Regions from separate parts of the Anaerocolumna sp. AGMB13020 genome, predicted to be linked through region 2. Evidence: riboswitches for the same ligand, from Rfam matches in the RefSeq annotation. Region 2 holds a riboswitch; each other region holds the start of a gene.
What was found. A riboswitch is a leader RNA that binds a small molecule or an ion and turns the genes downstream of it on or off. The one in region 2 is predicted to bind cyclic di-GMP.
Positions count from the first base shown of each region.

Region 1: another riboswitch for cyclic di-GMP. It lies ahead of R2R35_RS10870 (methyl-accepting chemotaxis protein); the one in region 2 lies ahead of R2R35_RS23670 (sensor domain-containing diguanylate cyclase).
Region 3: another riboswitch for cyclic di-GMP. It lies ahead of R2R35_RS24695 (DUF6783 domain-containing protein); the one in region 2 lies ahead of R2R35_RS23670 (sensor domain-containing diguanylate cyclase).

Region 1 covers NZ_CP136910.1:2,691,588-2,702,509, reverse strand. Annotated here, with positions in the region: gene R2R35_RS10880 (thiamine pyrophosphate-binding protein) at 1-1,333, shown strand, start outside; gene R2R35_RS10875 (SDR family NAD(P)-dependent oxidoreductase) at 1,369-2,106, shown strand; cyclic di-GMP riboswitch class I at 2,285-2,367, shown strand; gene R2R35_RS10870 (methyl-accepting chemotaxis protein) at 2,455-3,714, shown strand; gene R2R35_RS10865 (hypothetical protein) at 3,797-4,180, shown strand; gene ahpC (alkyl hydroperoxide reductase subunit C) at 4,668-5,231, shown strand; gene ahpF (alkyl hydroperoxide reductase subunit F) at 5,396-6,922, shown strand; gene R2R35_RS10850 (YdcF family protein) at 7,250-8,038, shown strand; gene R2R35_RS10845 (MFS transporter) at 8,470-9,909, opposite strand; gene R2R35_RS10840 (MarR family winged helix-turn-helix transcriptional regulator) at 9,922-10,347, opposite strand; gene R2R35_RS10835 (alpha-N-arabinofuranosidase) at 10,716-10,922, shown strand, end outside.
Region 2 covers NZ_CP136910.1:5,617,008-5,627,929, reverse strand. Annotated here, with positions in the region: gene mnmA (tRNA 2-thiouridine(34) synthase MnmA) at 1-355, opposite strand, end outside; gene nifU (Fe-S cluster assembly scaffold protein NifU) at 366-803, opposite strand; gene nifS (cysteine desulfurase NifS) at 919-2,103, opposite strand; gene R2R35_RS23680 (RrF2 family transcriptional regulator) at 2,128-2,607, opposite strand; gene R2R35_RS23675 (putative polysaccharide biosynthesis protein) at 2,785-4,347, shown strand; gene R2R35_RS23670 (sensor domain-containing diguanylate cyclase) at 4,443-5,954, opposite strand; cyclic di-GMP riboswitch class I at 6,172-6,257, opposite strand; gene R2R35_RS23665 (GyrI-like domain-containing protein) at 6,527-7,162, opposite strand; gene R2R35_RS23660 (phosphotransferase enzyme family protein) at 7,198-8,118, opposite strand; gene R2R35_RS23655 (response regulator transcription factor) at 8,410-9,114, shown strand; gene R2R35_RS23650 (sensor histidine kinase) at 9,115-10,527, shown strand; gene R2R35_RS23645 (ABC transporter permease) at 10,854-10,922, shown strand, end outside.
Region 3 covers NZ_CP136910.1:2,340,123-2,351,044, reverse strand. Annotated here, with positions in the region: rRNA gene R2R35_RS09340 (16S ribosomal RNA) at 1-218, shown strand, start outside; rRNA gene rrf (5S ribosomal RNA) at 341-458, shown strand; tRNA gene R2R35_RS09330 (tRNA-OTHER) at 568-636, shown strand; rRNA gene R2R35_RS09325 (23S ribosomal RNA) at 859-3,758, shown strand; gene rhaD (rhamnulose-1-phosphate aldolase) at 4,308-5,132, shown strand; gene R2R35_RS09315 (glycerophosphodiester phosphodiesterase family protein) at 5,134-5,952, opposite strand; gene R2R35_RS09310 (S8 family peptidase) at 6,163-7,872, shown strand; gene R2R35_RS09305 (acyl-CoA thioesterase) at 7,888-8,340, opposite strand; cyclic di-GMP riboswitch class I at 8,555-8,645, shown strand; tRNA gene R2R35_RS09300 (tRNA-Gln) at 8,986-9,057, shown strand; gene R2R35_RS24695 (DUF6783 domain-containing protein) at 9,136-9,402, shown strand; gene R2R35_RS09295 (YczE/YyaS/YitT family protein) at 9,467-10,117, opposite strand; gene R2R35_RS09290 (tocopherol cyclase family protein) at 10,462-10,922, shown strand, end outside.

The DNA of each region.
Region 1 (10,922 bases), 2.9 Mb from region 2:
TCACAGATGGCAGATAGGGAAAGGGGCCATCCAGGAACTTAATACGGAAGAGATTCTCAGACCAATTACAAAATACAGTAAGACGGTATTAAAAGAAGAGGATGTAATGAAAGAACTGGAACTGGCTGTAAAGACAGCTTTAACAGTTCCCATGGGTCCTGTATTTTTATCTGTTCCCATCGATATTCAGCTTGCCAGCCTGCCCGGGGAAGTTCCGGATTTTACAGCAACAGCATATGTTTCAGCATCAGATGACAATAAGAGTTTAGAAGAAGCCTGCAAGGTAATAGAGGAATCAGGGAAAGGACTCATCCTGGCAGGTAAAGGCGCAAGAGGAAAATCAGAACTTGTAAAAGAAATAAGTAAGCACCTGCAATGGCCGGTTATCACAACACCAGAAGGTAAAGGTGTGGTATCAAATGATTTCCCGCTGAATCTTGGGAACTATGGTTTTGCAAGCACAGATGCCGCCTCTGCTTACGTAAATGACCCTTCTGTTGACTGCCTGCTCATCCTTGGAACCAGTTTGGGAGAGAATGCAACCAATAACTTCAGTAAAGCCTTAACAGAGGGGAAGAAGGTTATTCACATTGACTGGGATATAAAAGAGCTTGGAAAAGTCTATAAGACGGATGTTAAGCTTTGTGCTGATTTAGAGGTAGCTTTACCTTATATTATACAGAATACCAAAGCAGCAGGGCAGACAGGCTTTGAGAGAACAGCAATCAATAATCCGGTAGAGAAAGTAAATACGGGTGTAAGCCTTAAGGAGTTTATGGAACAGCTACCGGAATATATGCCTAAGGATACTTATTATATGGCAGATATGGGCGAATTTATGAATTATGCCTTTAAATATCTTTCTATACCGGAAGGCGGAGACTTTGAGACCAATTTAAATTATGCTGCCATGGGTTCTGCAATTGGTGGTGCAGTCGGTGTGCAAGCAGCCTATCCGGGGCGAAGCGTTGCTGTATTTGCCGGTGACGGAGACTTCTTTATGAATGGAATGGAAGTACTGACTGCAGCAGAATATGAATTACCCATTGTTTACTTTATTATTAATAATGCTATGTTAGGATTTGTAGAACATGGACATAAGTTCCTGTTTGAAAGAGTAGTTAATGGTTTTTGCCAGAAGAGAATCAGCATAGCTGATATGATGGCTGCCTGTGGCCTAAAGACAATGGTTATTAGCGAGAATAGTCAGATAAAGGAGCTTCCGGAATTCTTGCGGGAAGCGGAGGGCCCTGTGGTCGTAGAGCTAATTACAGACGGCAGTGAACCTGCACCAAACGGAGACAGACTGAAAGCATTACAGAAACACAATTAATATAAATAAAACAATATGCTTAAGGAGGACATGATATGTTAGAAGGAAAGGTAGCATTAGTAACAGGAGCATCCAGAGGTATTGGCAGAGCGATAGCAGTAAAGCTCGCAAAAGAAGGTGCAGATGTAGTTATCAATTACGTAAGCAATGAAGAATCCGCCCTTAAAGTACAGGAAGAAATTAAGAGTTTTGGAAGAAAGGCATATATTTTCCGTTGTGATGTGGCAAAAAGAGAAGAACTTGAGGCTCTGGTAGACTTTACAATCGAAAAGCTTGGAAAAATCGATATTTTGGTTAATAATGCAGGCATTGTACGTTATAATACCATAACCGGAATGACAGACAGCGAATGGAGTGATGTAATAAATACCAACCTGACCGGTATGTTCAATCTGTGCCAGCTGGTAGCACCCCATATGATCAAACAGAACTCCGGTAAAATCGTTAATATCAGTTCACTTGCAGCCGTTAAGATGCTTCCAGCCTCCTATAGCTATACTGCCTCTAAAGCAGGAGTTGCAGCCTTTACCAAGGTACTTGGTACAGAGCTTATTGCAAATAACATCAGTGTCAATGCAATAGCACCTGGAATTATTATAACAGATATGCTGGATACCTTAGGAGATGCAGCAGAAGCCTACAAACAGCAGGTACCTGCAAAGAGATTCTGTGAAGCGGAGGAGGTTGCAGAGCTTGCATACTTCTTGTGTCAGGATATCTCCAGGTATATCGTAGGTCAGACAATTGTAATTGACGGCGGTCTGTCTTTATAAGACTGCGGTTAAATAAAATTTAACTATTCTGTAAAATTGTGTATTAATAATTTGACTTTTGAGCAAATTGGTGTATAATCTTATTATGCGAATAGACATGATATGACATAATATAGCAAGATATTTAGAAATATAGTGTAGAATTACAAATTATGCAATTTATTTCTATATCCAGATTAATTGAAAATAGCAAACTCTTCTAAAGATGGGGACGCAAAGCCACGAGTCTAAGGTGAAAACTATGATAGTCGGGTTGCCGTAGTTAATATTAGCCATTTGTGGGGTATCAACTACAAATGGCTTTTTTAATGCTATAGAAACAGCTTATAATTGCAGGAGGACTTGAAAGTGGAAATTTTCAGAGAAAAAGGCTTGAAAAAAAATGTTTTTATCACTAGTTTAGCCGTTTTATCAGGCAGCATTGTTCTTGTAACCGCAGGCGGATTTTTTAAAGCCCAGTCATTGTTAAACAAAGGAGGCAGCACTTTAAGCCTTCTGCTTTTTATGGTTATTTTTGCAGTAGTGATAGGGGTAGTGGCTACCCTTTGCCTTGCATTTTTACTGAACCAGAAATTGCGAGAAATTGATTTGGGTAATGTGACAGAGACGGCATACCAGGAAGTTGCGGCAGCCGCTGAATCCACAAGAACACAAGGTCATCTTCCTGCAGGCATAAAAGAATTTATTGGCAGTGTAAAGGAATCTGTCGATATCATAACCTATTCGACCAGTGAGTTAAAACAATCTTCAGCTGAAATGAGTGATATTTCAAGCAGAGTTACACTATCTATAACACAGTTGGCAGAAGGCGCAACTCAGCAGGCTGAATCAACCGAAAAAGGAAGTGTGCGCATCAATAATATTACCGAGATGATTCTTTGTATCGGTGAAGATATGGCACAGTCAGATAAAGTTGCTGACGGAGCAATTAATGCCATGGAGGAAGTGAAGGGATCCATCAAATTCCAGGAAGAAAAGATGGCTGAGAACAAGGTTCTTACTGAGAATATGCGAGGAGCAATCACGGACTTAATGGACAAGTCCAAAGAAATCGGAAAAATATTAGAGGTAATAAAAGGCGTAGCACAACAGACAAATCTGTTAGCCTTAAATGCTGCAATAGAAGCTGCAAGAGCAGGCGAGCACGGAAGAGGGTTTGCCGTTGTATCCGAAGAAATTCGTAAGCTTGCAGAACAGTCAGCAGAATCCGGAAAGCAGATTACAGAAATTATAAACGATGTACAACAGGGAATAGAAAATACAGTAACGCAAATTACCAAAGCCAATGACCTTTCACAGGAACAGGAAAAGGCATTTGAGAAGACCGTGTCTTCCATATCTGATATATCCGATAAGGTATATTCTATCGGTGTAAAAGTTAAAGCTGCATATAATGCGACTGCCACTTTAACAGAAGATGCAAAAGAAGCTGAAGATATGATTGCAACGGTTGCGAGTATCTCCGAAGAAACTGCCGCCGGAACAGAAGAGGTTTCTTCCTCCGTTGAAGAGCAGAATAATCTGATACAGTTAGTAGCAGAATGCTCGAAAGAGATGTATAATATTGCTGAGACATTAAAGCAGCAGTTGGTAGAATTTGATCAATAACAATCTGTAATTTTTTCATCGCTTGTCACAGAGATTTACTCTGTTTCAAAAATATAATATTTTACTCAGGAGGAAAATTATTATGATGATTACACACCCAAAGGGGCTGTATACTATTAATTACGATGTTGAAAAAAGACTAGTATTTGAAACACCCGTAGGTTCTTGGACAAAGGAAGACTATATTGAATATCATAGTCAGTATGAAAAGGTTATCGGACCTGCAATGGGTAATAAGCCTTGGGTAAGTGCTGCTGACTTAAGAAAATACAAAATGTCCGATCTTGGAGAAGTTATGGCTAAACATGCTGACTGGCTTGCAGAGAATAATCTTGTTGCTACTGCCTCCATCGTAGACAGTGCAATTGTAAAAATGCAGATCAATAGAGCTATTTCATCTAAGTTCCCTCAGCAGGCTTTCTTAAATGAAGAAGAAGCTATGACTTGGTTAATGGCAAAGCTTTAATTATAACTTTCCCGATTGCGTATTGATTTTTAATCCCTGACTTCCCATACATACCGGTGAAATTTCTTAAACAGAAATTTCACCGGTTTTTTATTACCATAATATAAATACATTGAATACCATTGCTTATAAAAGGAGAATCTATCCTCGTGTAATATAATAACAAGAAAAGTTTGTGTGTTATTCCTATCTGCAGCACGTATGGCTTTTGCTTTATGAGCTGCTCCTAGTAACTTTTGCTGTATGGAGCTAAAGTTATTTGGAACGAGAAAAAGCGGAGGTCTGTTTAAATTCGTGTTATAGTACACGAATAAGAATTTCTGTGACAATTCAATTAAAATAATGGAATAGGAAAAATCACAAAATTTAGTAATTTTGTACTTGACACAAATCTAAGTTTGTTATATTATAATAACAGTAATGATTACTAGTATTAGTTATTAATAATAATTTATCAATAAATTTGAAATCTTAGGAGGAAATAAATATGTCATTAATCGGAACAGAAGTAAAACCATTTGTAGCACAGGCATTTCGTAACGGTAAATTTGTAGAGGTTTCAGAACAGGATTTCAAGGGAAACTGGAGCATTATTTGCTTTTATCCTGCGGATTTCACCTTCGTGTGCCCTACAGAACTGGAAGATTTACAGAGCAATTATGATACCTTTAAGAAACTGGGAGCTGAAGTGTACTCTGTATCAACTGACACTCATTTTACACACAAAGCTTGGCATGATACCTCTGAAGCTATCAAGAAGATTACCTATACCATGATCGGTGATCCTTCTCATACCATTTCCAGAAATTTTGATGTATTAATCGAAGCTGACGGACTGGCAGACAGAGGAACCTTCTTAGTTGACCCGGACGGAATTATTGTAGCAGTTGAGATTAATGCAGGCAGCATTGGCCGTAATGCGGATGTGCTGGTGGATAAGATTAAAGCGGCTCAGTATGTAAGAAACAACCCCGGTGAAGTATGCCCTGCCAAGTGGAAAGAGGGAGGCTCAACCTTAAAGCCCAGCCTCGATCTGGTAGGAAAGATTTAAGCGTTTTACATTGCTGATTGGCATGTAATATGGAAAGTCATTTTAAGGAGGAATAAGAGTGAAAGAAAATGATAAATTGAAAGGATGCCACGTAGAGATTCTTTCACTCTTTCTATTTGTGGCAGCATCGCAGGAAGGCTTGCGATATGCAGTGGGTATAAATTATGCTGGATACTGATATACGAAATCAGCTAAGTGAATATTTAAAGCTCCTGGAAAGCGACCTGCTAATTAAGTTAAGTGCCGGTTCTGATAATACCTCAAAAGAGCTGGAGGACTTCGTAAAAGAAGTGGCTTCTCTTTCAGAAAGAATAGATATAGAACCGGTAAGCCTTGCAAGAACTCCCAGCTTTCAAATTTGCCGTAAAGGAGAAGAAAAAGGCCTTACCTTTGCAGGAATTCCCTTGGGGCATGAATTTAACTCCTTTGTACTGGCACTTCTTCAGGTCAGCGGCAGACCACCTAAAATAGAAGAAAAAGTAAAGGAGCAGATCAAGCACTTAAAGGGTGAGTATCACTTTGAAACTTACATCAGCTTAAGTTGCCATAATTGTCCGGAGGTGGTGCAGGCCGCCGGTATTATGAGTGTGCTGAATCCTAACATAACGCATACCATGATTGATGGAGGAGTATTTAAGAAGGAGGTTGAGGATAAGAATATTCTGGCTGTACCGGCTCTTTATCTGAATGGTGAATTTCTGGCAGGCGGAAGAATGACGGTAGAAGATATTCTTGCAAAGCTTGGCAGCCTCCCGGAAGCTTCGGAGCTGGAGGAGAAAGAACCTTTTGATGTGCTTATAGTTGGCGGTGGCCCTGCAGGTGCCAGTGCTGCAATCTATGCGGCAAGGAAAGGCATAAGGACTGGCATCGTAGCAGAGCGCTTCGGCGGTCAGGTTCTGGAGACCATGGGAATAGAGAATCTCATTGGTATTCAATATACAGAAGGGCCTAAGCTGGCACAGAGCCTCGAAGAGCATGTAAAAAATTACGAGGTTGATATAATAAAATCCCTTCGTGCAAAAGGTCTGAAGAAAAAGGATCTCATTGAAGTTGAGCTGGAAAACGGCGCTGTGCTGAAAAGCAAGGCAGTCATCTTAAGTACAGGTGCCAGATGGAGAAATGTAGGAGTTCCCGGAGAGGCAGAATTTAAGAACAAAGGAGTTGCTTATTGCCCCCATTGTGACGGACCTTTATTCAAGGGCAAAGCAGTAGCAGTCATCGGAGGCGGTAACTCTGGTATCGAAGCAGCCATCGACCTTGCGGGCATAGCAGAGAAGGTTGTTGTACTGGAATTTATGTCGGAATTAAAGGCAGATGCAGTACTGCAGGAAAAGTTGAATAGCTTAAGAAATGTAAACGTATATAAGAATGTACAGACAAAAGAAATAACGGGTACAGATAAAGTAAACGGAATAACTTTTGCCGACAGAACCACAGGTGAGGAGCAGCACATAGAATTACAGGGAGTGTTTGTACAGATAGGACTTGTACCAAACACTGACTGGCTTGGTGACACAGTGACCCGCTCCCGTTCCGGTGAGATTGAAGTGGACATTCATAATAATACGAATATCCCCGGTGTATTTGCAGCTGGTGACTGTACGAATAGTCCATATAAACAGATTGTAATTGCAATGGGTTCCGGAGCCAATGCAGCACTGAGTGCTTTTGACTATATTATCCGCAATTAGAACAAGCGGATTAGTGGATAAAAAAGACACTACTTTTATTTGAAGTAGTGTCTTTTTTAATACCAGATTTGATAAAAGATACTTTGATTAATCTATATTTTGAGAAGAAGGAATTGGAGCGATTGTGATATAATTTTCTTTGGTAGGAATAACGTGCTCTTTCGTCAGGGATGGAATATTTTCACAAGAAAATCTTAATGATTATTAATACAAAATGAATGGCCTATCTATACTCATTCGTGATAAAGTAATAGATAAGTTTTAGAAATTTACTGAAATGTATTAATTGAAAAGAACCGGCAGTCCGGTGTGAAAGGAGGCCATGCCATGCTTGCATTTGCCTTGTTTTTTCTATTGATTTTTTTACTCTGCGGAATTTATTTCTTTGTAATTGTATTTTATTCAGGTCTCGGTACAGCTTTCTTATGGTTCTGGCCTGCACTGGGCGGATTCTGCCTTTTGCTTAGCATATCTTTGCTTTTCCTGCATCTTAATCATTTTCCTGTTCCGAAGCTCTTCCGATATGGCTTTCTTCTGCTATTTATTACAGTGGTCGGAAGTTTTACCTTTGCAGAAGGGAGTATATGGATGGAAGGAAAGAAGGAGGCTTCTTCCGGAGCGGATTATGTAATCGTATTAGGAGCACAGGTAAAGGGTACCACAGTATCCCGTGCATTAAAGAATCGGCTGGATACGGCTCTTGCCTATCTGAAGGATAATCCCGAATCCTTTGTAATCGTAGCAGGAGGACAAGGAAAAGGAGAAGACATTACAGAAGCTTTGGCAATGAAGGAATATCTTGTTGCTTCTGGGGCAGATAGTAGCAAGATATTACTTGAGGATACTTCGGTGAATACTTATGAGAATCTACGCAACAGTAAGAATATTATTGTGGGCAGAGAGACAGGTCATACCCTAGAGAATAGGATAAAAATCGTTGTAGTTACCAACCAATTTCATGTTTATCGTGCTGTAAGACTGGCAAAACAGCAGGGGTTTGAGCAAGTCAGCGGATTCGGTGCACCAAATGATGATGTGCTGACCGTTCATTATTATGTAAGAGAATACTTTGGTGTGGTCAAAGATACGTTCTTTGGAAATATGAGATTAAATTAAGAAGACTGGCAAGCTTTGAAATCTGCGATACCTGTAATTTGCAGAAATATTACAGCTTGTTTGTATGTATTGCACTAATGATGAAATATTACCCTTACCTCGATAAAACCTGTCCGCCTAGAATAGCAGCACAAAAGCCCCGCCTTAAAAGCAAGACCTGTACCTATAAATAAAACAAGTATTGAGGTAGAATAATTTGATTGTGCGCCGGTAAACGGAAACAAGTCAGAAGTTGGAACTGCTGTCTCTCAATCCTTTTTCTTTTCTCAGCAGGTATTTCAGGCACTGGTTTTAGAGGATGGAAATAACTGTAAACGTTGTAATGCAAATAAAAGAAGTTCTATGGCTGGTGACAACAATTTCTAAGATGTATAACCTGGCACAGAACATCTTTATTTATCCTTTATTCACTCTGTTTCTGCAGTCAGGAATTAAGCTTCTGATCTGCTCTTTTCCTTCTTTCTTGATATCAGTCTGAAAGCAGTAATGGATACACCGGCAAGGCATATTATGAAAGCTGTAAGATACACGATTCTCATGGCAAAGATAAAGGCAGGAGTTCCTGCAGCAGCAATATCACTGACATGATAGCCTAACTTTCCGCTCATGGACTGATATAACAGAGTAGTAGCAAGGGTAATACCAACAATCATTCCCAGGTTTCGGACTAGAGCACTGATGCTGCCTCCGATACCAAGTTTGTTCCTTGGAAGCGTGGACATAACAAGAGAGGTATTAGGTGACTGGAACAGTGCATTACCAAAGGACATAATTGCAATATAAACTCCCATTACCACATAATTGGGTGCAGCATCCAGGGTTGACAGGAGCAGAAGCCCCGTACTGGTAAGGCTTAATCCGACCAGTGTCAGGATTTCCGAACCGATCTTATCAGAAAGATGTCCGCTAATGGGCGCTGTAAGTGCAAGCACAAGGGGATAAATGGACAGGAAAGCACCGGCTCTTCCAGGAGACATCTGTAAAGCATCCTGCAGGTAAAACGGCATTATGATATTTGAGCAGAAGATGGCGATAAAGCTTATAAAGCTGCAGATCAAGCTGATTGTAAACCACTTGCTCTTAAATAAAGATAATTCCAGCAAAGGCATTTCCAACCGTTTCTCTCTGCGCAGGAACAGGAGGAATAGGGGGAGGGAAGCCGCCAGACATATAATAATAACCGGTGAACCAAAACCCAGTTCCTGAACTTGTCCAAGAGCACCAAACAACAATACGATAAAGGCCATAAACAGAACGGAACCCGGAAAATCTATTTTTTCTTTTACAACCTTACCAGCCTTTGGCAGAAGCTTTAAGGATAGAATAATAACCAGGATTCCGACAGGGATATTAATCCAGAAGATATATTCCCATTTGGTGTAATCAACAATAAATCCACCCAAAGATGGACCGACAAGAGAACCTAAAGCAACAAAGGTACCATTGATGCCAAGTGCCCTGCCACGTTCATTGGCAGGAAAGACCTGAGTAATGATACCCTGACTGTTGGACATTAAACCGGCAGCACCGATTGCCTGAATTACTCTTGATATCAATAACATAAGTAGGGTGCCTGAGATTCCGCATAGAAGCGAACCCAGTGTGAATACAGCCAGACCTGCCTGAAATACACGTGTCTTGCCATAGATATCCCCAAGTCTCCCAAAGAGCAGCATGGTAGCAGAAACTGCTATAAGATAAATACTGACTACCCAGGCAACCGCACCGGAGGTGACCTTAAGGCTCTTTGACAAGGTGGGTAAAGCTACATTTACAATACTTCCGTCCAGAGTGGACATAAAAATTGACATTACAATAACAAATAAAATGCCCCACCTTACTTTTGGGGGCATAACGGTCTGATTTTCCATAATCTGCATCACCTATTTTTCTTCCGCTTTTTCCAGGATAATGTCTAACATGCTGTATAATTCTTCAAGCTTATCCGCGGGAATATCAAAAGTAATCTGAGTGATCCAGCTGTTTAAAGCTTCTTTAATAATTGGTATAACTGCTTTTGCTTTGGCTGTCAGGTATAACTTACAGGCTCTCTGATCCTTGTTATCCTGTATTCTCTCAATAAAACCAAGGCCTATCAATTTTTGAACCGTCCTGGTAGTCATAGCCTTGTCCACATGTGCCAGCCTGCTAAGCTTCTCCAGGTTAATCCCCTCTTCTTCACTTAACAGCATGAGAAAGGGGTAAGAGCCGCTGCTTAATTCCAGAGGCTTTAACCTGCTATCCATATGCTGCTGGGTACATTTTGATATATGACTTACACGTTTACTCAAAGAATTATTTACATTCATAGTTTACCCTTATTCTATAAATTATTTAGTAATTTGAGTAATTATAACTCTGGGAAAATTGATTTGTCAACTTTATTGTGAAAAAATAGACATAATTACGTACTTTTATAAAAAGCGGTATAACAGCCGCTGCGGCTTTTCTGTAATGGTATGAAGAGGCTGTAAAAAAAACAGCAAAAAAACTATAAATATATTTGAGTTTTTTGGTGAAATATGATATATTTATAAATATGTAAAATAATTTAGATTTGGTCTTAAAAACATAGGAAAAGTATCTGCATAACTGGTAAAAATACCGTGTAATATGCAAGGTTATCCTTGGCTAAATGCCCTATGATTAAAATAATTTACAGAAAAGGAGAATAATAATGGCTAAGCTTTACATTAATCCAAAGGTAAAAAAAGGTAAGATTAACAAGGAGATTTACGGACATTTTTCTGAGCATCTAGGAAGATGTATCTATGAGGGAATTTATGTAGGGGAGAATTCTGAGATACCAAATGTAAACGGAATGCGTAAGGATGTTGTTGCAGCTCTTAAGGAGCTTAATATACCCGTACTTCGCTGGCCCGGT
Region 2 (10,922 bases):
GGGATCTTTTTAAAAGTGACTCCCACTTCACATAGCGATTACAGGCGATACAAGGATTGGGTGTATTTCCTTCCTTGTACTCCTTTACAAAATAATCCATGACAGCGCATTTAAACTCATTTTTAAAATTCATGACATAGTAGGGAATATCCAAAGCAAAGGCTACTCTTCTTGCGTCATCAACGGCACTTAAGCCACAACAGCCACCGCTTTCTTCCTGAGCTGAGATATCTTCATCCTGCCATATCTGCATGGTAACACCGATTACATCATAGCCGGCTTCTTTAAGCAGATAAGCAGCTACAGAGGAATCTACTCCTCCGGACATCCCGACTACTACTTTTTTCTTGTCCAAAATAAACCTCCTAGTACTCTTCCGTGTGTTCCTCTTCACTGATATCGGATTTCGGTTTTTCCAGACCTTCTATCACAATGCCGTTCTTCTCTGCATAGTCCCAAAGAGCTGCATGAATAGCCTCTTCTGCTAACAGTGAACAGTGAACCTTAACCGGCGGAAGCCCGTCAAGCGCATCCATAACCGCTTTATTTGTTATCTTTAGTGCTTCCTGAATATCTTTTCCTTTAACCAGCTCTGTTGCCATGCTGCTGGTAGCAACCGCAGCACCGCATCCAAATGTCTTGAACTTAACATCCTGAATAATTTTATTTTCGTCAATATCCAGATAGATGCGCATAATATCTCCGCACTTTGCATTTCCTACGGTACCTACTCCGCTTGCATTGTCAATTTCTCCGACATTTCTGGGATTGGTGAAATGATCCATAACTTTTTCACTATACATTTTAATCCTCCGTTATTTCCTGTTTCTCTATTGTTGTTATTATATGTCATCCAGGAATTCTTTTATCATCATTTTCTATTGTTATACTTATTTATCAGCATTCCTTATTGATTACTTATCTTGCCATACTTTTAAGAAAATCCTCATACAACGGTGACATCGAACGCAGCTTAGCTACAATTTCCTTAATTGTGTCAACTACATAATCCATCTCTTCTGTTGTATTCTCTTCACAAAGCGTGAGACGTAAGGAACCATGGGCAATTTCATGAGGCAGCCCGATAGCCAATAGAACATGGGAAGGATCCAGTGAACCAGAGGTACAGGCAGAACCGCTGGAAGCACAAATATTCTGCATATCAAGCATGATCAGGAGAGATTCTCCCTCGATAAACTGGAAGGCAAAATTTGCATTGTTGGGAAGTCTGTTTGTCTTATGTCCGTTAAGTCTTACATAAGGCACCTCCTTTAATACTCTTCCAATCAGATAATCCCTTAATTCAATTTCTTTCTTCTGACGCTCTTCTAATGTATTCATGGCAATTTCCACTGCTTTACCAAAACCTACGATACCAGGTACATTTTCAGTTCCTGCACGTCTTTGCCTTTCCTGAGCACCACCGTGAACAAAAGATCTTAGTTTCAGACCTTTCTTTATATATAAGAAGCCAATTCCCTTCGGTCCGTTCAATTTATGTCCGCTGGCGCTGAGCATATCGATATTTAAGTCTTTCACATCCAGCTTCAATTGTCCGAAAGCCTGCACTGCATCTGTATGGAAAAGGACATTGTTTGCTTTTGCAATTTCACCGATTTCCTTTATGGGCTGTATTGTTCCAATTTCATTATTAGCAGCCATAATTGATATCAATATGGTTGTTGGTCTGATTGCTTTTTTGAGTTCCTCCAGCTTAATGACACCATCTTCATCAACATCCAGATAAGTCACTTCAAATCCCTTCTTTTCAAGGGCTTCACAGGTGTGAAGGATTGCATGATGTTCTATTTTAGAAGTTATGATATGATTTCCCTTATCACCATAAGCTTCTGCAGTCGCTTTAATAGCCCAGTTGTCGGCTTCCGTTCCACCGGCAGTAAAGTATATTTCATTGCTTTCCGCATTAAGAGCATTTGATATGATAGTCCTTGCTTCATCCACAGCTTTTTTGTTCTGTGTAGCAAATTCATAAACACTGGAAGGATTACCGAAATACTCCGTAAAATAGGGCAACATAGCCTCTACTACAGCAGGACGAGTTTTCGTTGTCGCTGCATTATCCAAATAAATCTTTTTTTCCATCTGATTTTTCTCCTATTGACATCATTATTGCCCGCATGTAGGCTTTATACGTGGTTCCTTGCCTTCTATAGCTGTGTCATCCGCTATACGCCTGCCCTCATTGATTAATTCAGAGAGGAGCATAGTATCCACCGTATTGTTTATACTATCACTAATACGCATCCAGACGTATTTTGTTACACATAAATTTGCTCCGACACAGGAGTTATTACTGCCTTCCAGCTCTGCACAATCCACAGGATTTAAGTCGCCTTCCAAAGCTCTCAGAATATCTCCTACCGAGATTTCCTCCGGTTTTTTAGCAAGAATATAGCCACCCTGGGCACCACGGATACTGTTGACGATACCCGCCTTTTTCAGCTTGGCAATCAACTGCTCCAGATAACTGATGGAGATACCCTGTCTTTCCGCAACGGAGCTTAAAGCAACTGCTTCTTTTTCTCCATTCAGAGCCAGGTCCACCACCGCTCTCAGCCCATATCTTCCTTTCGTAGATAATTTCATTGAACCACCTCTCTATTAACAGCCAAATCCCTACTATTTTATTTCCGAGTAAAATAGTGTACATTAAAAATATCATAGCATTGGAGATAGCAAAAGTCAATATTCTATTTTCTATTCTTTCTGCCTGTATTACTGAATATATTAATATGAATTAAACAAGTTAAAGGTTATTCATTTATGACAAAAAACAAAAGTAGTCTGATTAAAGGTACCCTTGTTCTTACTTTTGCCAGCTTTCTAACCCGAATTGTGGGGTTTTTCTACCGTATTTTTCTGTCCAACGCCATGGGTGCCGAAGCACTTGGAGTATACCAGCTGGTTTTCCCTATTTATGGTATATGCTTCACAATATTTGCTTCCGGAATTCAGACTGCCATATCTACTCTGGTTGCCAATGAACTTGGTAAGCAAAGATACCCAGGAATTATGAAAATACTGCGAAGAGGCGGATTGTTATCCGTTGGTCTGGCACTTATCCTTTCCTTTTTGACATATCGCTATGCATCTTTTCTGGCAATACATATTCTAAGAGAAGAAAGCACTGCCTCTTCACTTCGAATCCTGGCTATCAGCTTTCCTTTCTGCGCTATAACCTCTTGTATCAATGGGTATTATTACGGACTGAAAAAAGCAGCAATACCGGCCGTCACACAACTGCTAGAGCAGCTTGTCAGAGTATGTGCTGTATACTTCATCGCTGCATCAGCCGGAGGTGGTGATCTTAAGGTAACCTGTGACCTTGCGGTTCTTGGAATCGTATTCGGTGAAATTGCTTCACAGCTCTATAATGTAGGCTCTATGTTCCTTGGCAAGACTTCAAGAAATTTAAGGCATCTATCCTCCTCTTTTGAAGAGATGGCCAAAGGCGGAAATGATTACATGAAGACAAAAGGAGATGGACTTACCACCAGTCTTGTTAAAATGAGCGTCCCTCTGACTGCCAACCGGCTTCTTTTAAGTATTCTCCATAGCATTGAAGCAATCTTGATTCCCTCCATGTTGAAAAAATATGGATTAAGCAACGAAGAAGCCTTAAGTATCTTTGGAATTTTAAACGGAATGTCTGTCCCCTTTATTCTTTTTCCCTCAGCCATTACCAACTCCTTATCGGTATTGCTGTTGCCGACTATATCAGAAGCTCAGTCCTCCGGTAATGATTCCCTTATTAAAAGAACCTCTTCCATCACCATCAAATACAGCCTGCTGATCGGCATTATGAGTACCGCCGTATTCATTACATTCGGCAAAGAGTTAGGGACTTTGGTTTATCACAACACAACAGCGGGTAATTTTCTTGTAATTCTTGCCTGGCTGTGTCCCTTCCTATATATAGCGACCACGCTTACCAGCATCATCAACGGACTCGGACGGGTAAGCCTTACCTTTGCCGGCTCTGTCATTGGACTGGTGGTTCGGATAATCATAATAATATTCGCAGTACCTGTTCAGGGTATCAATGGATATCTTATCAGTCTGCTTATAAGCCAGCTGGTCATGACTCTTATTGGAACCTTTCTTGTAATAAAATACATCCGTCCTCCTTTTCAGGCAACGGATGTTATTGCAAAACCCGGTATAATTATTGCTTTGTGCAGCTATCTGACCTATCAGTTCTATCTGCGCTTACCAACCGCAAGTCAAAGTCTTAAGTCCGTACTGCTCTTATGTATCCTAATGACCTGCGCCAGCCTGCTTCTTATGTATCTTGCGAATGTTATCAAATCAGAAGATTTTCAATAACCATTACATAAATAGCGATAGGATTTGTAAATGACATCTGTTAGCCAGATGATACATCCATAAACTGAATGACATCCGTTATAAGATAACCTCTGTTATCTGAATAACTTATAACTGCCCTTGCCCTCATCCTTTACGGTATATAGAGCTTTATCAGCACAATGGATCAACTCTGTATAAGTGGTGCCATCTTCCGGATACATAGATATTCCGATGCTTCCGGAAACCGTGACCTCCTGCCCATCTACCACATATACCGAACTGAGGGCTTGCAGCAGATTCTTTGCTTTAACAATTACACTATCCTTATTCGATATATTTCCTATGAAGACCAGGAATTCATCTCCACCTATTCGCCCGATAATATCTCCGGCAAATATCCTCTTGATCTTATCAATCAGAAATACCAGAATATTGTCTCCAGCCAAATGACCGTAATTGTCATTTACATGCTTAAAGTCATCAATGTCTATCATCATGAGTATGTGGTTTTGATTGTTTTTTCTTTTCAGAAAATCCTCAATCATTTCTTTTGTCGTAATTTTATTGTACACACCGGTAAGCAGATCTCGTTTGGCTTTATATTCAAGCTTTTGAAGCTCTTTTTTATGCAGATCGATATTTACCACCTTACCAATAACACTGACTGCTTCTTTCTTGTCACCATAAATGGTCTTGCCTCGGATATGGCACCATATGTATTCATTGCCGGCATTCTTGATCCGAAATTCTGCCTCCATCATCTCCTTACCGCTGGGCAATAGACGGGCAAACATTTTTAGATCCTGGTAATCCTCAGGATGAACCATCTCTGACTTATAAATATCAACCTGTGTAAAGTTCTCGATTACAGGATTCCTTCCGTAAACCTCTTTATATTTATCCGCAAATACCATAAGGTCCTTGTCCACTTTGTATTCGAACAATATATCATTGGATATTTCTGCCGCAATACGATATCTTTCCTCTTCCATCAGAAGTTTGTTCTGCATCTCCTTTAATCCGGTTACGTCAACAAAAACAGCTGAAAGGGTCTTATTCCCGTCTTTATCCAATATGAAATTTCCATTTAGAAGAACATTTATGATATTTCTTTTTGCTGTGAACATTCTTATTTCCGTTTGAATATAGGAACCATGAAAGAATTTGTCTATTAGTTCAGTAATCTTTTGCTGATCTTCTTCCTGTACAAAACTCATAAAACAATTGTTATATTTTTTTACTACTTCTGTCTTCTGATAGCCGATTATTTGATAGAACTTGGAATTGGCATAGGTAATCTGATAACCCGGCTCCAGAACAAAATTAATAAAGCCTGCATGGACACTATTGGTTATATGTGCAATCTCCGCAGTGGATTGCTTGATTCTGCCATAGCAGATAAGACTGCCCGCAAAGCTTACAACAAGGGAGAACAATAACAGAAAGTAAAGAAATAAAAGCCCTGACGCCTTTAAAGAGGCATACAGCTCCTCCATATCTTTTACAGCAATAATTAATGCCATAACAAGCCCAGACAATAATGCTATCCCAAGTGATATCCCTACCGTATTGCTTAATTTGGGTATCCCTTTTTGGAGTACATTATCACTATTCAGATTTTTCATACTTCTATACCTCCGTTATGAGCGAAATGAAACCCGTTTCTTTTTAGCAAGCACCATTTCTTAAATTGCTTCCCCTAAGTCAGCATCTAAAAACGGAATTTCCTTGCAGATCAAGGCATATTTTATCTTTGTAAAATCACAAAAACCACCTATGCAATACTTTAAACGCAAAAAAAGCCCGTATTTATAACGAGCTTAGACCGCAAAATATCATATTTAGTGCAACTGGCTGTCATATCTGCTAACAGATTTAGACCCTAAGCTTTGCGTCCCTATCTTTCGATAAGTTTGCCCTTATAAAATATAGGCTAATTGTACTATATTTCACATATTTTTGCAATTCAAATTATATACCAAAATACACCATAATTCTGCTGTTATTATATAATTAATAGCAAACAAAAGTTTAGCCAAACGGAAGGATACAATTTCTTCTAAATGACTCAGTATTTTCTTAAAAAGTCAATATTTTCCGTAAGACCAGCGTATTGAGCAATTGAATTATGAACTTTTTCGACTTTTTAGAAAGTTTTTCTACAAAATCGACGGGTCTTTTATCCCAGAACGGTCTTTTACCGGTCCTTTTTGATCGGATGACGAATGACTGTTTTTCGTTTCTCAGGAGAACATTTGCGAAAATCACTTAAGTAAATCTCATGATGATACCTTGTATCCGTTATATCATTCAGATAGCCTTCAGCCTTAATGAATTCATCCATCACTTCAACCGTTGCCGGTTCCTCATCAAATGGCCCCACATGCATACATTGTACACATAAACCCTCGTCATACTGCAGGAACTCGACTTTAGAGAAATCCTCTTTCTTCTTTCTTGACGCTTCCTTTAATGCCCATTCAAAATCCTCTTTTCCAATAAACTCCGGAAGACGAACAATTGATATCCAGTGAAATCTATCTTTTTGGGTATAGTCCATTCCCTTTATGCCTTCCAGCCACCAAAATCCCTCCAGAGGCGGTACCACATATTCAAAAAAACCCTGAATTTTATAGCTTGTCTTATAACTCATTTTTAAGGTATAAGCAATTCCATATAAAAGATTGATAGCTCTCTTATACTCTCCTTCTTCAGCATTGGGATCACCGCTTCCTCTGACTGCAAGAAAGTTCATAGGTGGAACTTCAACGATTTCCGGTTTCTTAGAGGGCAGATAAAATTCTTTATATTCTTTTTTGTAATCAAATGCCATACAGCAACACCTCGTTTTTGTTTCATTATAAATCCTTACATAATGTCAGAGTCAAGAGCTTTCTCTCTTATTTTATTGGCGTTTCTCTTTATAAAATAAAAAAGCTGAACTGAATCCTCTGCCAGTCTGTCCTCCTTTACAGAAAGAAAGTAAGCTGTAAATAAAAGCTCAATACTTTCCATAACGGTATTAAGGTACGTCTTTTCTACTTCTTCTAAAGGTATTGACTCTTCATACCCTCTTATTACCCATGCAACCAGATCAAACCACTTTTCTCTATCTGCTCCGTAATGATTTTCATCACAGAGAAGTCCCAAAAGAAAATATGCGATATCAAATATACGGATATTCTTCTGGCTCAGGTCAAAATCTATATAACCGGTAAATTCACCCTGTTCAAACAAGAAGTTCCCAAAATGTACATCCCTGTGGATGAGCTGCCTTGGCAACTCCTCATAAATGGCCCCCAAGTTATTGACTGTTTCCTCATAAGCTTCACTTCCAATATATTTCCAGTCAGCTTTCCTTAAGGTTTCCGGTATCCAACCTTTCATCTCAAATAGAAGGCTGTTATCCCAAAAATCCAGAAACGCTTCCAATTCCCTCAGAGCAATATGAAGCTTTCCTATTACTTTACCCATCCGGCCATATATCTGCTCAGGCTCTTCCCTTAAGTTTACAATGCTGCTGCCCGGCAACTTCCGTGTCAACAGATAATATACGCCCTCTCTCTCCAGATAGTTCTCCCCTTCTTTTAGAGGAACTATTTCCGCTACAGGCATTCCATGCTCTTTTAAAGCTCCCAGCAACACAATACTACGTTCTAATTCTTCCTGCTTATTATAGCACTTGATGATGTAGCTATCTGAAACATCCCAGGAATTGTTGTTTATCCAAGTGAGATTTCCTTCGATATTCCAATTTTTTAATAGTTCTTTTATTTTTAGATTTGTCATTTAACTTACCTGCCCTTTCTTTTCTTTACATCACAGAGAGGTTGAGCCAATTTATGATCTCTTTCTCTCCATAATCATATTTTATCACAAGACAGACAAATAAATTGCTAATCAATAATTCAAAAAATACTTAAGGTACAGAGGTCATCTTTATTGATATTATAGGTATGACCGTATATAATTGTTTTAACCACATAAATATCCATATTTTTCTTTACTGTTTATGAGCTGCTACCCTAAGAAATATTCCGCAACGATAAAGAAAAGAAAAACAGAAGGCAGGTGATAAGAATAAATAGTAAAATTTTATTGGTAGATGATGATAAGGACATTGTCGAGCTAATACAGGAAGTATTACAGCGAGATGGTTTTACAAATATACAGACAGCAGCTACGGGGTTAGAGGCATTACAGGTTTGCCGGGAATTCCAACCTGACGCTGTAGTATTGGATATAATGCTCCCAGACCTTGATGGCTTGGAGGTATGCAAAAAAATCAGAGAATTTTCCTATTGCTCCATCCTGTTTCTATCTTCTAAAAATGATGATATTGATAAAATTCTCGGTCTTTCCTGTGGTGGTGATGATTACATAACCAAACCCTTCAGCCCCAGGGAAGTTGTTTTTCGTATCAAAGCACAGCTACGCCGCCAACAGTACCATACTATACCCAGTATTATAGGCCGTGAAATCCTGACGGTCGGCCCTCTTTCTCTTGACAGGGAAAGCTGCAGGGTATATAAGGAGGGACTGGAAATTAGTCTGACTGGACGTGAATATTTGCTATTAGCTTATTTGATGGAAAATACAGATAAAGTCATCAGTAAAGAACGCTTGTATGAACAGGTCTGGGGGGAATGCAGCAGCATTTGTGACAATACCATAATGGTTCATATCCGACATATACGTGAAAAGATTGAAGATGCTCCTTCAAACCCGCAACAGCTTGTTACGATAAAAGGATTGGGTTATAAGCTGAAGAAAAGGATCGAATAGATGAGAAAATCCGGATACCGCACAATTTATCATATTTACCTTATTTTCTTCTTATCCCTGCTTGGGGTGCTTATCACAGCCATTGTTCTTTTTTATTCATTGGTTACCACAAAAACATCAAAAGGTTCCATTGTAAAAAGTGATTGGCCGATATCCTTTACAGAAGATTTCCGGTCACAAATAATTTTTGTGGATGATACCGCTAAGGTCAAGCAAAGCGGAATTGAACTATTATATGAAAACGACATTGGCCTGCAGATTTTAGCACCTTCGGGTGTTGAGATTTTTAATTATCAAAAGCCTGAACAGGCTGAGGATAGTTATTCCAACGCCGAGCTCTTGTATCTTTCCCAAACAGGACAAATAAAAGGCAGCGAAACCACTTCCTTTATCGGTACGATTAACCATCTGATGAATGACTATTTTTACATTCTCCATTTCCCTATGAAAATCACAAAAGTAACCATGCATTTAAACGGAGAGAAATTTACCGGCGGGAAAACAATCGTCCTGCTCATTGTGGGAATACTATTTACCGTTGTTCTGTTATCAGGAATTGCTTATGGATTCTGGACAGTGCAAACCATGACCCGCTTGACAGGGTCCATCAGAGAAATCGCAGCACGAAGCTATCATCCACTTCCGATAGGCGGTGCTTTTAGAGACCTCTATAACAGCCTTGACACTTTGGATAAAGAAATTAAAGCAAGTGACCGACTTCGGGAGCAGACAGAAAAAATCCGCGAAGAATGGATTACAAATATTACCCATGATCTAAAAACACCACTATCTCCTATTAAAGGTTATGCTGAAATACTACAGGACAATGATACCAAAACAAAGGAACAGCTTGAACGGTATGCACGGGTTATATTAAAAAATGCTGCCTATATGGAAGCTCTGATTAACGATTTGAAATTGACCTATCAATTGGAAAATGACATGCTTCCTCTGAATCGGCAGGAAGATAATTTAATTCGCTTTTTAAAAGAATTGGTCATAGATATTTTAAACAATCCAGAATTTGAAAACCGTACTATTCATTTTCAGACTGCCGCAGATAAGATTATATATTCTTTTGACCATATGCTTTTGTCAAGAGCATTTCATAATTTAATCATCAATGCATTTGTTCATGGTGATGAAAATACCGAGATTCTCTTGTTGGTTTTGGTTTCCGATACCTCAATTCAGATTGATGTGTCTGACAATGGTAAGGGTATGACCGGGGAAGAAACCGCTTTACTCTTCCAGCGTTATTATCGCGGAACCAATACAGAGCATAAGCCGGAAGGAACAGGTTTGGGACTTGCCATTACCAAAAGCATCGTCGAGCTTCACGGAGGTACAATTTCCGTATCCAGCATACCGGGTGTTGGGACCAACTTCTCAATACACTTCTCGTTAAATTAAGGTTAATTAAGGTTGCCTGAAAAAAAGATTAAGGTTGACAGTATATCATGTAATTATGATAACTGCCAACCTTTTTTATGTATTACGAAGAAAGTGTGTTCTATTTCATAAAAAGTCCCTGCCAGGCGTTAATCACATGACATACCACAGGAGGATTGTCACTTTCGTAGCAGCATGACACAGCTCTGGAATCTGACAAGGCAGGCTCTTGGTTCTATGTCTGGAGGTGAGAATAAAAAAACATATTCATTTCATAACAAATACCATATATCAAAAAATTGGAGAAGGCTTAGCCTAAACAGTCTCCACCAGAAAGCAGGTGTTTTTTGAAAATAATAATAAAATATATTTTAACAAATCTAAAAGAACATAAACCTAGGACAGTCGTAATGCTG
Region 3 (10,922 bases), 2.5 Mb from region 2:
CTACATGAAGCTGGAATCGCTAGTAATCGCGAATCAGAATGTCGCGGTGAATACGTTCCCGGGTCTTGTACACACCGCCCGTCACACCATGGGAGTTGGAAATGCCCGAAGTCTGTGACCCAACCGTAAGGAGGGAGCAGCCGAAGGCAGGTTCAATAACTGGGGTGAAGTCGTAACAAGGTAGCCGTATCGGAAGGTGCGGCTGGATCACCTCCTTTCTAAGGAAGTAAGTAGGGGTTGTTTTACTGTTGAGTTATCAAAGTGGTATTGAATGATACTACAAAATATATAGCAATGATGTTAGTGAGGTTGCGGTATATTAATTGAATAGCAAAAAGTTTCCGGTGGCGATGCGCTTATGGGACACACCCGTTCCCATCCCGAACACGATGGTTAAGACGTAAGCGGCCGATGGTACTATACTGGAGACGGTATGGGAGAGCAGGTGGCTGCCGGATTATAAAATATTAAAATGACTTACATGAGGTTAGATATAGTGAGTTTAATAAAAACTAGTTAAGTAAGTCAAGTAATAATAAAAAAAACTACTTTATAGAGTTTCATAAAAGGGTTATAGCTTAATTGGAAGAGCAGCTGGTAACAGCGGGCATGAGTTCAATTCTCATTAGACCACTGTTTCTTAACTTTGAGTACAGACTATCAATAGATTGTCAAAGTACATATAAGAGAGAAACAAAACAATTGTACCTTGAAAACTACACATTTGATTTGAAGACATCTAATAAATATGCGTTTGTTTTTTTGCCACGCTAGACGGAAAAACAATGCAGACAGAAGAAGCAAAGGAGATTATATCAAGTTTGTGGAACTGAGACACAACAGTCGAAAGACTGCGAAGGTCAAGCTAATAAGAGCGCAGGGTGGATGCCTTGGCACTAAGAGCCGATGAAAGACGTGATAAGCTGCGATAAGCTGCGGTGAGGAGCAAATATCCTTTGACCCGCAGATTTCTGAATGGGGAAACCTGACGGAGCAAACCTCCGTTACTATTAAGTGAATACATAGCTTAATAGAGGGAACCCGGGGAACTGAAACATCTAAGTACCCGGAGGAAGAGAAAGAAAACTCGATTTCCAGAGTAGTGGCGAGCGAAATGGAAAGAGCCTAAACCAGAGGATTTATCTTCTGGGGTTATGGACCGCAACAAGTGAGATGAAAGGTAGCAGAATGGTTTTGGGAAAGCCAGCCAAAGAGAGTGAAAGCCTCGTATGCGAAACCGGAAGTCAGCGAGCGGGATCCGAAGTACCACGAGACACGAGAAACCTTGTGGGAATTAGGGGGGACCACCCCCCAAGGCTAAATACTACTTAGTGACCGATAGTGCATAGTACTGTGAAGGAAAGGTGAAAAGAACCCCGGGAGGGGAGTGAAAGAGAACCTGAAACCCTGTGTTTACAAGCTGTGGAACACCTATTTACAGGTGAACCGCGTACTTTTTGTAGAACGGTCCGGCGAGTTACGTTTACTGGCAAGGTTAAGAGTTTAAGACTCGGAGCCGAAGGGAAACCAAGTCTGAATAGGGCGAATAAGTCAGTAAAAGTAGACCCGAAACCGGGTGATCTACCCATGTCCAGGTTGAAGCTGCCGTAAAAGGCGGTGGAGGACCGAACACACATCCGTTGAAAAGGGTGGTGATGAGGTGTGGGTAGGGGAGAAATTCCAATCGAACCCGGAGATAGCTGGTTCTCCTCGAAATAGCTTTAGGGCTAGCCTTGGTTTAGTCTAATGGAGGTAGAGCACTGAATATCCTAGGGGGCGTCAAAGCTTACCGAAGATTATCAAACTCCGAATGCCATATAGATGATGACCAGGAGTCAGACTACACGAGATAAGTTGGGTAGTCAAAAGGGAAAAAGCCCAGACCACCAGCTAAGGTCCCAAAGTGCGTGTTAAGTGGAAAAGGATGTGGGATTTCGAAAACAACTAGGATGTTGGCTTAGAAGCAGCCACACATTAAAAGAGTGCGTAATAGCTCACTAGTCGAGAGGTCCTGCGCCGAAAATGTCCGGGGCTAAAACACGACACCGAAGCTGTGGATAGTAGTGAATACTACTGTGGTAGAGGAGCATTCTTAATACCGACGAAGCGATACCGTAAGGAGTCGTGGAGGGATAAGAAGAGAGAATGCCGGAATGAGTAGCGAGATGAAAGTGAGAATCTTTCAGGCCGAATATCTAAGGTTTCCAGAGTAAAGCTGATCTGCTCTGGGTAAGTCGGGACCTAAGGCGAGGTCGAAAGACGTAGTCGATGGACAACAGGTTGAAATTCCTGTACCTTATAAAAACAGAACTGTGGGGACGCAGAGACAAAGTCAGAGCCGGGTGAGGAATACCCGGTACAAGCGAGGTACCAGTGGAGCAGGAAAATCCGTTCCATAATGGGAAGACGTGATGTGGACCGAAATATAAGTAGGGAAGCTGATGGAGGCACTGCCAAGAAAAGCCGCTATTGTTTTTTATAAGCCCGTACCGTAAACCGACACAGGTGGATGAGGAGAGAATCCTAAGGCCGACGGGAGAAGCATTGTTAAGGAACTCGGCAAAATGACCCCGTAACTTCGGGAGAAGGGGTGCCTGTAGAAATACAGGCCGCAGAGAATTGGCCCAAGCAACTGTTTAGCAAAAACACAGGTCTATGCAAAACCGTAAGGTGAAGTATATGGGCTGACGCCTGCCCGGTGCTGGAAGGTTAAGGGGAGATGTTAGGAGCAATCCGAAGCGTTGAACTTAAGCCCCAGTAAACGGCGGCCGTAACTATAACGGTCCTAAGGTAGCGAAATTCCTTGTCGGGTAAGTTCCGACCCGCACGAAAGGCGTAATGATTTGGGCACTGTCTCGACAATGCACCCGGTGAAATTGAAATACCAGTGAAGATGCTGGTTACCTGCGCCAGGACGGAAAGACCCCATGGAGCTTTACTCTAGCTTGATACTGGGATTCGGTATTGCATGCACAGGATAGGTGGGAGGCTATGAAGCGGTGACTCCGGTTGCCGCAGAGCCGTTGTTGGGATACCACCCTTGCAGTACTGGGTTTCTAACATGTGCCCGTGATCCGGGCAGTGGACAATGTCAGGTGGGGAGTTTGACTGGGGCGGTCGCCTCCGAAAGGGTATCGGAGGCGCTCAAAGGTCCTCTCAGGATGGACGGAAACCATCCGCAGAGTGCAAAGGCATAAGAGGGCTTGACTGCGACACCGACGGGTGGAGCAGGTACGAAAGTAGGACTTAGTGATCCGGTGGTATAAAGTGGGATTGCCATCGCTCAACGGATAAAAGCTACCCTGGGGATAACAGGCTTATCACTCCCAAGAGTTCACATCGACGGAGTGGTTTGGCACCTCGATGTCGGCTCATCGCATCCTGGGGCTGTATTAGGTCCCAAGGGTTGGGCTGTTCGCCCATTAAAGCGGTACGCGAGCTGGGTTCAGAACGTCGTGAGACAGTTCGGTCCCTATCCGGCGCGGGCGTAGGATATTTGAGAGGAGCTGACCTTAGTACGAGAGGACCGGGTTGGACTGACCTCTGGTGTATCGGTTGCACTGCCAAGTGCATGGCCGAGTAGCCAAGTCGGGACGGGATAAACGCTGAAGGCATCTAAGCGTGAAGCCCCCCTTAAGATAAGATATCCCATGCGAATGCAGTAAGACCCCTGAAAGACGATCAGGTGGATAGGTTAGAGGTGGAAGTGCAGTAATGCATGCAGCTGACTAATACTAATAGGTCGAGGGCTTGACCTAAAGATTAGATGAAATCAAAAAAGTGTGTAGTTTTGAAGATACAAATCGAATGAAAGACTGTGAAAGTCTTATAAATAGAAGAGAGCCTGTGGGTCAGCTTAAAAAGTTGAGTTCACAGGTTTTTTGTATATACCTTATGATAATAGTTATACTGGTAAAGCATGTGTCTGTTACCTTGCATTCATCACCTGGATTAAATACTGATTGGAGATTACGCACTCTTGATCATAATGAATACAGACCTATGATTAATTTCAGGGAGCCAAATATCCTAATCCATGTAATAATATTTTTGTATATCTTTTTACTTAATACGATTAAAGGTTATAATCTGAAACAAAATAATAAACCATTTGACGCTTTCTATAGTGGGTTAATAGATAAATTTTACTAATTCATATGGATTGCATGGCTTTATGTATTATAGTGAGAAGGATTGTTAAATAAAAGATTTATTTACAAAGCAACAGTAACGCAGTATAATGTAATCATAAAACAACAAAATAAAAGGAAAGGAAAGGGAAAACAACACAATCCCAATATAAATATATGAAAATATTAGATACGAAATTCGTCAAAGGATTTATAAAGATGGCAGATGACGGCTTTCAACAGGGCTGGCACGAAAGAAATGGAGGTAATCTTTCTTACCGCTTGAAAGAAGAAGAAGTCATGGAGGTATTACCAAGACTTTCCAATAAGGATGAGTGGCTTAGCATTGGCACAAGTGTTCCTTTACTTGCCGGCGAATTCTTTCTTGTAACAGGAAGCGGGAAGTATTTTAGAAATATCAGTGTAGATCCGGAGGTTTGCATCACTATTATAGAAATTGATGAAACCGGTGAAAGATACCGTATAAGATGGGGATTAGCAGAAGGAGGAACTCCTACCAGTGAGCTTGCCACTCATTTAATGAATCATGAAGTTAAGAAGGCCGCAACCGGCGGAAAACACAGAGTTATTTATCATGCGCATACTACCAATATTATTGCCCTGACTTTTGTATTACCTTTAAGCGACAAGGTGTTTACCAGAGAGTTATGGGAAGCAGCTACAGAGTGTCCTGTAGTGTTCCCAAGAGGTGTTGGTGTGGTACACTGGATGGTTCCTGGCGGAAGGGACATTGCGGTAGCAACCAGCGAATTAATGAAGAAATATGATGTAGCCATCTGGGCACACCATGGTATGTTCTGTTCCGGTGAAGATTTCGACTTAACCTTTGGTCTTATGCATACAGTTGAGAAATCAGCAGAAATACTGGTAAAGATATTCTCCATGTCCGGTAAGCGACAGACCATAACACCTGATAATTTCAGGGATTTGGCTGAGGCTTTTAAAGTAGAACTTCCGGAAGAATTTTTATACGAGAAATAATTTATTGAGGAATAAACTGATCAAAAATAAAGTAATCAAACCGGCTCCGGCTCAAATTCAGGCTTTCCTGACTCTTAATGGTCCAGGCAAAGGCCGGAGTTCGGTAGAAATGCTTACACAAAATCAAAGAAAGCATATTCCTGTGTTTATAATTGTAGGATATAAAATCCGGCTTAGTTATAAAATTAAGCAGGAGATTTTGAAGAACAAAGTACAGTGAAAAGCTTCCTACTTCTTTATCTTTTATCAGATTACTGGCCAGCTGACCTCTTATAATGTCAGGGCGCTTACGTCTATACCAGAGCAGTACAAGAGGATTAAAAGATTCGATACAGTATTTTCCCTGGTAGTTTTCTAACATAGGAGCTGTAATATCACACACTGAGGTATCGTGTAATTCTACCTTGAATTCAACAATCAAGGGTACTTTACCCTGGACAATATCAAGCACTTCCTGCAGGGTTGGAATTCCTTCCTTGGATTGGTGAAGTTTGAGCTCCCTTAATTCTTTTAAAGTTAATTCTCTGACTTTCTTGTTAATATGGCACATTCTCTTAAGTGTAAAATCATGAAATACCACAGGTATATTATCTTTTGATAATTGTACATCCATTTCTATTCCATAATTGTTCTTGACGGCAAGCTTAAAGGCAGCCATTGAATTTTCCGGTACCTTGTCAGGGTCATTGTGCAGGCCTCTATGGGCATAATATGTTCCTTGAAACGGTGTGAAGTCTTTTCTGCGGAATAATTTTGGCATAATAGCCATTAGGTATAACAGAATCACCACTACCGGTATCAGACATAAATAAATCAACATAATTTCCTCCAGGACTAACATTTTGATAGAATTCAATAGTCTCAAATATTATAACACCCTATCAGGCAGGCTACAATCCTAACAGAAATAATTTTACAATTATTTAAAGCTGAATTATCAATAGTTATTTTTATATGGTTTTATCTAAAAAAGAATAAACCCGATTACAAATCATATATTTAAATAAGTTTAGTTAGAGGGAAAATAACTTTGGACCAAATTTGCAGGGATTGGATAATAGGGGAAGAATACAGCGATTTTATTTTTGAATATAGAAGAGATATTAATACCTTAGCTTCACTCCCTAATATCTGTTATAATATTATAAATGATACATATGCCGCCGTATATATGCCAACAACAGCAGTATCCACCAATGATTTGATGCATTCTTATGGTTACGGTATCTTTCCCAATCTATACGGCTTAATGGATGTTAGCAGTCTGGAAGCCTCCGGTGTTGTGCGGGTGAGAAATGTTCCTAATCTTGCGCTTAATGGGGAAGGCGTTCTTATTGGAATTGTCGATACCGGAATTGATTATACCCATGAAGCCTTTCGAAATGCAGATGGGACTACCAGAATCGTATCAATCTGGGATCAGACAATACAAAGCGGAGCATATCCGGATACCTATTATTACGGAACAGAATATAGCAGAGAACAGATAAATGAGGCACTGGCAAATGCTGATCCAAGGTCCATAGTACCGACAACGGATGAATTAGGACATGGTACATTTATGGCTGGGATTGCTGCCGGAACACCGAATCTTCAGAATAATTTCTCCGGGGTAGTACCGATGTCTGATCTTGTGGTAGTCAAATTAAAGCAGGCAAAGCAGAGTTCTAAAAGTTTTTTCCGTGTTCCGGCAGATGCAGTAAGTTACCAGGAAAATGATATTATGTTCGGCATACGTTATCTGGTGGAGGTAGCACGAAGACTTTCTAAACCGATAGCAATATGCATAGGACTGGGAACATCACAAGGCTCCCATGACGGAAGAGGAGCATTGCCAAGTTATGTGTCTGTATTAGCAGATCTGCCGGGGATTGTAATATCCATAGCAGCTGGAAATGAAGGGAATTCGGGTCATCATTTTAAAGGTGTCATAAATAGAGGCGGAGATCAGACGAATATGGTGGAGCTTAGGGTAGGTCCTAATGTTTCAGGATTTTCCATGCAGCTATGGGGGAATGCTCCCGGAACTTTCTCCATCGATATTTTATCCCCCACAGGAGAGTACATACCCAGAATACCCGCAAGAATTGGTGAATCCAGAGAAATCCGTTTTATATTTGAAGAAACGGTTATTTTTGTCGACTATTTTTTACTGGAAACCCAGACCGGTGATCAGCTTATACTTGTAAATTTTGACAAGCCCACTGAAGGAATCTGGCGGTTCAAGGTATATTCCAGTGGAGATTTGAATTCAGAATTCAATATATGGCTTCCGATTAGGGACTTTATCGGCACAGAAACGTATTTTACTCAGCCGGATCCCTTTATTACCATAACCTCTCCGGGAAATACAGTTATACCAATCATAGTAACTGCCTATGATCATACGAACAACAGCCTGTTTCTGCCGGCAGGGAGAGGCTTTACACGGCTGGGAGCCGTAAATCCAAGTCTTGCAGCGCCAGGAGTAAATCTGGTAGGGCCGGAGCCGGGAGGGACCTATGGAAGAAGATCTGGAACCAGCTTGGCAGCAGCCCATACAGCAGGTATAACCGCAATGTTACTTCAGTGGGGAATACAAACTGGTTATTATTCGCAGCTTGACAGTGTGGAAATCAAGAACCTTTTGATAAGAGGTGCCAGAAGAGATCCAAATAATACCTATCCTAACAGAGAGTGGGGATATGGCATTATTGACATCTATAATACGTTTATAAGCCTTAGAGGAGAACCAGGATAGAGGAAGTGCAGAGGGTTAATCGTCTGCCTTCCTTTTTTTCCAATTGTTGAATATATCAAAGACCTCAGGATAATCCCTTTTAAGGGAAACCGGTTTAAAGGAATTATTCAGAAAACAGTGTTCTGTTTCGCCTGTAGAATATGTAATCTTGTCCTCCTCATCTGTAATGGTATAGGTAATTGACATTTTAATACCATTAAAAGAGCTTATGACAGAATGTATAAGAATACTGTTGTTAAAACGTACAGGCTGTTTATAAATACAGGATATGTTTAAAACCGGAATCATAATACCTAATTGCTCAAGGGAAGCATAACTTAATCCCATCTGCTCCATAAAGTCAATGCGTGCTTCTTCAAACCAGCGTAGATAATTCGAATGGTGAATGATACCCATCTGGTCGGTTTCATAATATTGGGCTTTTCTTGCATAAGGTCTCATAAGCTTGATAATATCCTTTCTTTTCATTTCTCTGTAAATCGTAACACAGTTGATATATAATAACAAGTCATGTCTTTTTAATCGCTTAACGACCCAGGAATAATAGTAGAAGTGGTATATTTAGATAAAGATAAATTGGAATTACAAATATTTGGTAATAATAGAATAGTGTTTACATTTCAGCAAAAATGTGATAAAATCTATAACAGTAAAAAAAGTGATAACGGCAAAACGTTGGTTTCAACGACAAAGGCAAACCTGTTGAAAAGCAGGGACGCAAAACTATAGGGTCTTCCTGAGTAAACCTATTCAGATGGCAGCCAGTTCCCGAAGGAGATCTTTTTTTATGCAAATTTGTGTTAACTAACATTGATGAGGGTGAGTAGTTAAACGATACAGGATAATGCTTATGGGGAGTGAGCATATTTAGAGATTATGCCGGTGGATTATTGAGCTGTCATAATCTCTTATCCTGTATAAGCAATAATTTACAGAAAACGGGGCATAATATAGCAGGTATTGCAGGCATAAAATGCATTCCGCATAAACAATTTGAATAATTAAAAAAAATAAAAAAATTTTAAAAAAGTACTTGCCTTTTGTTATTTAATGAGTTATAATATCATTCGTGGCTGACACAGTGGTTGTCAGAAAAAACACAAAAAAGAATATTGGGCTATCGCCAAACGGTAAGGCACTGGACTCTGACTCCAGCATCTCAAGGTTCGAATCCTTGTAGCCCAGCTCTTAGAAATGAGTATCCTTGATACTCATTTTTTTTATGTATGAATTTAACGGAAAATCCTGGTCGACCTTACTAGGGTGTGTCTGAAAACTCATTGCACCATTCTGAATGCCCCACTTTGCGGTATTCTGCGTTGCAATTTTGGGAACGTAGCACCACTACGCACCCAAAATCACGCCTTGTCTCCCACAAAGTGGAACATACAGCCCGGCACAAGCAGTTTTCAGACACACCCTAGGTGGAAATACGGTAAACGAAAGAAACAAAGCATTATTTGTTTTTGGTATGGCAATGCATTCTGTTATGGATTTATAAAAGAAGCCGTAGTTGGACATATCCGATAGTCAGCGGATATGCCATTCTACGGCTTTTATAGTTGGAATGAAAAATAGCTGAAACCATGTATTGTCAGCTGGCCTGAGCTGTCTGAAAAAATACTTTATCCAGCCTGGTCTTCACCCAGGCTATTACAGGTCCAAGTAAAAAGGCTATTGCAACAGTGATAAATCCGATAGTAGTGCCCATTAAGAAACCAATGATACAAGCCGTTAGGTCCCAAGCCATACGGATTACACGAAAAGGAATCCGCCTAAAGCGTGAGGCCAATATAAATACAGTTGCATCATAAGGAGCAGAACCCAGATCCACAGCCATATAGACAGCCGCTGAAAGGATAAAGAGTATCAGTGCCGGAAGCAGAACCGCTATACGAATAAGCAGACTTTGGAATGCACCTGCCGGAAGAATCTGATTGAACAGCCAGGTGAAAAAGTCAGCGCAGTATCCTACTAAAAGCATATTGGCTAAAGTCCCCCAGCCTATTTGTGTACGGTCATATAAGATTACAATAATAAATAAAAGGGAATTAAAGATAACCTGCCAGCTTCCAAAGGATAAGGACAGTTTATTAGAGATACCAAGGTTCATGCTGGAGCAGGGGTCTGTACCGAAGTTCAGACGGATGAGAAAGGATAGTGAAAATCCCATTATGATAACGGCAGCCAGTACGGCAAGTATTCTTTTTTTGTCTTTTAAGTCAAATTTCATCTGTGTCTTCATAAGTTCCTCCAAGTGTCGTAAATACCTATTTAGCATCTTACAAAGAAATGTTCTGTTTGTCTATTTAAAAATAATTAATATTCTATCTATATTCAATATGGTAATTGCTGTAGTGTCATTTGCCACAGGTTAAAACAGGTATTTACAGACTTTTTCCTGAATTGGACAGTGCAAAAAAAATGTAAAAGCACCAGGATCTGGACAAGGGGAGATTCTAGGCATTTTACTGACAAATTCAAAGATTAATGATATAATAGAAGGCAGTGTTGTAATCAGCAAATTGAACATAAAGACTCAACTTATAAATCAAAAGCTTATAAGAAAGGGACAGGTAATTGGAAGTAATGAACAAATCAGACTTACGCAGGAATCTCTATATGTTAAAGGGGCCTCTGGCAACTCAGGGATATGACTGGTGGTGGCATAATTTTACCGGTTACAGCAGGAAAACAGGGGAGGAAAAGACCTTCTTTATTGAATATTATGTCTGTAACCCGGCACTGAGCAGAAATACGCCTATATTAGGACAGCTGCCAAGGAACAGGGCTGTTAACAGAAGACCCTCCTATGCGTTGATAAAAGCAGGCGTTTGGGGAACAGGTGCAAAGCAGATTCATAATTTCTATCCAATTTCTGAATTTACCTCTTCTGAAACGTTCCTGAATATAAGAATCGGTAATTGTCTTCTAACCGAAACCAGAATGGATGGCAAATGCAAGGTTACCGAAGAAGAAGCAAAAGCCCATCCCGAATATATGTGTGATGCCGGAACCATGGAATGGGATCTGTCCATAAATAAAAAGAT